DNA from 2 places in the Moorella naiadis (nom. illeg.) genome. Region 2 is predicted to be linked to the other one. Evidence: riboswitches for the same ligand, from Rfam matches in the RefSeq annotation. Region 2 holds a riboswitch; the other holds the start of a gene.
What was found. A riboswitch is a leader RNA that binds a small molecule or an ion and turns the genes downstream of it on or off. The one in region 2 is predicted to bind cobalamin.
Positions count from the first base shown of each region.

Region 1: it holds a riboswitch for cobalamin, as region 2 does, so the genes downstream of both, SDD30_RS03895 (ABC transporter ATP-binding protein) here and SDD30_RS07950 (ABC transporter substrate-binding protein) in region 2, are expected to answer to the same signal.

Region 1 is NZ_JAXGFQ010000004.1:97,719-100,165, reverse strand. It holds gene SDD30_RS03900 (hydantoinase/oxoprolinase family protein) at 1-179, opposite strand, end outside; gene SDD30_RS03895 (ABC transporter ATP-binding protein) at 192-941, opposite strand; cobalamin riboswitch at 1,011-1,189, opposite strand; gene SDD30_RS03890 (aminotransferase class IV) at 1,421-2,254, opposite strand; gene pabB (aminodeoxychorismate synthase component I) at 2,251-2,447, opposite strand, start outside.
Region 2 is NZ_JAXGFQ010000009.1:101,095-103,541, forward strand. It holds cobalamin riboswitch at 666-866, shown strand; gene SDD30_RS07950 (ABC transporter substrate-binding protein) at 1,215-2,261, shown strand; gene SDD30_RS07955 (FecCD family ABC transporter permease) at 2,349-2,447, shown strand, end outside.

The DNA of each region.
Region 1 (2,447 bases), on a different contig from region 2:
AGGAGGGGGCTTAAAGCGGCGTTTAAAACCGTGGTCGAGGTTCGTTCATACTCCCCCAGGCGGGGGGATACCTCGGAAGAGAGGGAGATGAATACCCCCGGCAGGCGGCGGCGGAGGTAAGCGCCTACCTCCTGTTCGTGGGCGGGATTTTTAAAAGCAAAAAGCAGGCATACCGCCACGGCCGCGACGCCTTACGCCTCCAGCTGGGCGGCAATGGCGGCCAGTTGCTCCCGGTCTAGTGGGAGTAGCGGGACGCCCCGGTAATCCATCCTCTCCCGGAGGCCGAAGCGCAGCCGTCGCGGTACCAGGACCGGCGGTACCGGAGCCCGGAAATCCCATTGGTTCTTTCTCCGGGAGCGCCTGATTTCCAGGGCATCCCGGAAACCGGCAGTGGTGATGAGGGCCGTCTTCACCCCCTTTTTCTCGATCAGGGCGTTAAGGGCCACGGTGAGGATCATCACCCGGGGGGCCATGGCGATATAGGTGGCCAGGGCGCAGCGCTGCAGTTCGCCCCCGGAGAGGGTGATGGGGCTCCTGGTTGCCAGGTGCCGGCCGCCGACGAAGGTGAGGGCACCATCGACCCGGGCACGGATCTCCTCCCTTTCCAGGCCCAGGTTGCCGGCCCCGAAGGCCACGTCTTCAGCAACGCTGAGGTGAAAGAGCTGGTTCTGGGGTTCCTGGTCGACATAGGCCATAAAGGTGGCTATGGCCGGCAGGGTCAAGGAGGCCAGCTCGCGGCTCTTGACTCTTACCTCGCCCACCAACCGGCCGGGGAAAAAATGGGGTATCGCCCCTGCCAGGCAGCGGGCCAGGGTGGACTTACCCGCCCCGGATACCCCGGTGATGACGACAAACTCCCCCTCCTGGATGTGCAGGTCGATATCTTTAAGGACGGTTGCGCTGCCGGGGTAAGAAAAAGACTTAATTGTTGCTCGGATCACGCGCCTTCACCCCCGAAAACAAAAATCCCCACCCAATTAATGGGTGGGGATTTTACCATCATCCGCCACAACAGGTCCACGCCGGGGCAGGTCTCCTGGCTCCCGGATCACCGGAACTCCTGCACCTTCCCCCGCAGGGTGGTCTTGGCAGGCTCCTCCCCGGACACAGTGGCGGGTCCGCTCAGGATTGACACCTGATTCCCTATTCTCCCGCTTAGGCAGCGGGCACCTCCGACGCTTCATAAGGTTTCTTGTTACTAAAAATATACGACGCCCGGTCGAAAATTCCTGCCAGGAGCTTAAAAAAACCGCCAGATCCACCGTATCTTAGAGGGAGTAAATAGTCGGCAGGAGTTCTTTTAGAAGCCGATCAAGGCAGGTAAGGCGCCAACATATCTTAACCGGGAGGGTTTTCCAACCCCGGATAACCCGGATGCTTGGGCAATTAACCTGGCAAAAGTGAAGTGGCAGGGGCTTTTTTAGCCGCGGGCAGCAGCCTTTTTCTCCTGATAACAGGTTTGAAGCAGGGTCGTCACCGGTCCGGGGTGGCCATCACCAACGGGACGGCCGTCTACCTGCGTCAGGGGGAGGATTTCCATCAGGCTGTTGGTCAGGAAGGCTTCCCTTGCTGTAGCGAGCGCCTCCGGTGGTAAAGGTTCTTCTTTTACCATCAGGCCCAGGCCGGTAGCTATTTTCAGGACCCGGGCACGGGCCAGGCCGGGGAGGGGGCCGCTGGCCGGATCGGGGGTATAGAGGGCATCATCAGAAACAATAAAAAGATTGCTGCGGCTGCCTTCGGCCAGGTAACCATCCAGGTTCAGGAGCAGGGCCTCGCGGGCTCCCCTGGACCGGGCCTCGGCCAGGGCCAGGAGGTTTTCCAGATAGTTCATGGTCTTCAATCCGGCCAGGGGGGAACGCTGGTTGCGAGGTATGCTCACAATGGCTGCCGGGCAGCCTCGATGGTACTCCTGAGGGGTATAGGGCAGGCCGTCATTTACCGCCAGGAGCAGGTTAAAACCCTCCCGGCCCTGGAAAAAATTAAGACGGGCGCGGCCGATAGTTACGCCTCTTCTAGCGATGGCCTCCTGGAAGGGGATATTGATAGTCTCCTTTGCAGGTGGTGGCCAGCCCAGGTGCAAAGCACTGTTGGTAAGGCGCTCCAGGTGTTCGTCAAGAAACAGGGGCTGACGATTCTCAATGCGGATGGTCTCAAAGAGCCCGGCTCCGTACAAGAAGCCGGGAGCATCCGGGTCGATGCCGGTTGTGGTGGGGGGATACAAGGAGCCATTTAAATAGACAACCGATCCTGTCATTTTATTCTTTTCCTCCATGTAAAGCCGCATAAAGCCGCGATCAAGCCGCGGGCTTTGTCTAGAGTCTCCTGGTATTCAAGCAGGGGTTGGGAGTCGGCCGTCACGGCGCCGCCGACCTGGAAATAGGCCTGGTCACTGGCTAGAAGCAAGGTCCGGATGACAATATTCCAGTCGGCTTCCCCGTCGAACCCCA
Region 2 (2,447 bases):
TGTTTTGCCCTTAGTAGCTGCTATGCCGTAATTCGTAGCCTCCGTTGCCTGGGCAGGCTCGGAAGAAGCAAGGGGCTTAGTACTCACCTCCCGGCTGGCTAGCTGGGTAGCCTTAGTGTCTGGAGTTTGATAGAGCTGACCTTGGGATAGCATGGCGTAAACCAGGCGTACCAGCTTGCGTGCTGTGAGCGACAGCGCTCGTTTTATGGGATGGCGAGAAGTTTCATTGACCTTTCGGGTATAGTATCGCAAGGATGAAGACTCAAAGAATATATTGCTGGATTTTGAATGGAATCTGACAAGCTTTGATGTTTTTTTAAAGAAGCAAAGGAGGGTCTATGAGTTTGCCGGGGACATTTTTTATGAAGATTACCTCAAACTTCTTGAGAGATACTTTTTTATTGAACGGATCATAGAAACAGATGAATTCGGAGGCACCAGCCTTTGCAAATTAGGCGACGCCTTGGACACAAAAATATTAATTTGTAAGAAAAAGTCTTCTTACTAATCGGCCATGCCTCGCAGGGAACAACCAAACATGAAAATAGGGTTATTTTCGTGTTAACAGGGCATCCAAAGGAGGCAAATTAATTAGCCAAGGAAGGATTTTATGGTTTTTAGTAGAAGAAGAATGAGTATATAAAAACAATATCCGGTTAGCATCAAGGGAAGCCGGTGCAAAGCCGGCGCGGTCGCGCCACTGTAAGGGGGAGTGACCCCACAACAGGCCACTGGTCCGGCACTCAGCAAGATCTCTACCGCTACGGGTTATCTTTTTTAAGAAGTACTCGGGACGGTGCAACTGCAGGGGCTGAGTGCTGGACTGGGAAGGCGTGGGGGAGCGGAGAACCCGAGCCAGGAGACCTGGTGCTTGCTGCAGTAGCTGATGCTCCCTACGCAGGATGGGGAACGGGCACTCCCCCTGTTCATATTGGAGCAGGGGTTTAATTTTATAAGGATAGGCGTCTGGCCCCGAGGGGCCAGGCTTAAATGCAGCCAGCCGGTCCGGCAAGGTGCTTCCAAAGGAGCAGATAACTGGAAGTCCCCGATGCGCCGGGAGCGGTAGAAGGACGGCCTATTCTAACCCGCCCGGGGAGTTCGCTGGGAGGTGTTAGATCAGGCCGTTTTTTTGATGGTGGCAATAATGCGGTGCCGGTGAACCTGAGCCAGGAGTCCTGCTCGTTGTAAAAAAATCAAGGAGGAGGCTATCAAAAATGTTGAGCAAAAAATATAGTTTTACCGCCAGGTTAATATGCCTGCTAATGCTGGTAATAATCTTTGTAACCGGGTGTAGCAGCAAAACAACTGGCACTCAAAACGGTAATACCAGGAAAACAGTCAAAACGTTTGTTGACGGCACCGGCAAAGAAGTAAAAATTTCCTGCCCAGTGGATAAAATCGTTTGTATTACTTCGGGTGTGTCAGAAATTCTTTATGCTTTAGGCAGCGCTGATAAGATCATCGGGCGTGACGGCTACTCGATCTTCCCGGCTGCTCTGGAGAAAATCCCGGTCATGGCTAAATCTTCTTTTGCTCCCAACCTGGAAACCATCATCCAGAGCGCCCCGGATGTAGTCATTGCCGATACCATGTTGAAGGACGACCTGCGGGCCAAGCTGGAAGAGGCCGGCCTGCCGGTCCTGGTCTATACGACTTCTTATCCCCACGAAACCGCCCTAGTAACTAAACAAATGGGCGAACTGACGGGGAAAGAGGAAACAGCGGCCAAACTTATTGCCTTTAGCGATAAATACTACCAGATTATTAAGGAAAGGGTAGCCAAGATACCTGAGGACAAAAAGCCCCGGGTTTACTACGAGTGGAATAAACCTTACTACAGTGCCGGCGATAAAACCCCTGCTGCCGACCGTATTGCCTTATCAGGCGGTAAAAATATTGCCGCCGGCCAGAAGGTTAAATATCCCGAACTGACTCCTGAATGGCTGGCCGGGCAAGACCCCCAGGTCATTATCTGCATGGCCAGCCGGGACGCCGCGGATAAAATGAAAGCCCTTTATGATGAAATCCTGGCCCGGCCGGCATTGAAGCAAACAACCGCGGTTAGCCAGAAAAAGGTCTATATCATGAGCTGGGGCCTGGGCACCGGGATCAGGTCGGTAATCGGTTCCCTTTACTGGGCCAAATGGTTCCACCCCGGCGTTTTTGCCGACCTCGACCCGGAAGCTGTTCACCGCCAGTTACTGCAGGAGTTCTACCACATGGAATTAAAGGGTACCTGGGTTTACCCGGAATCTAAATAAGCTAACCTGCCAACCTTCTTTTTTCATCCTTGGAAGACGCGGGGGTTAAGTCCGGGTATAAGTGTCTACCCACTTAAGGGGGCATTAATGATGCATAGTAGGATGGCCGGGAAAAATGCTACCGGCGATGCCGAGGGCGATTTTTATGCCCGGCTGGCAAGTCATAAAATATTGACAATCATTCTT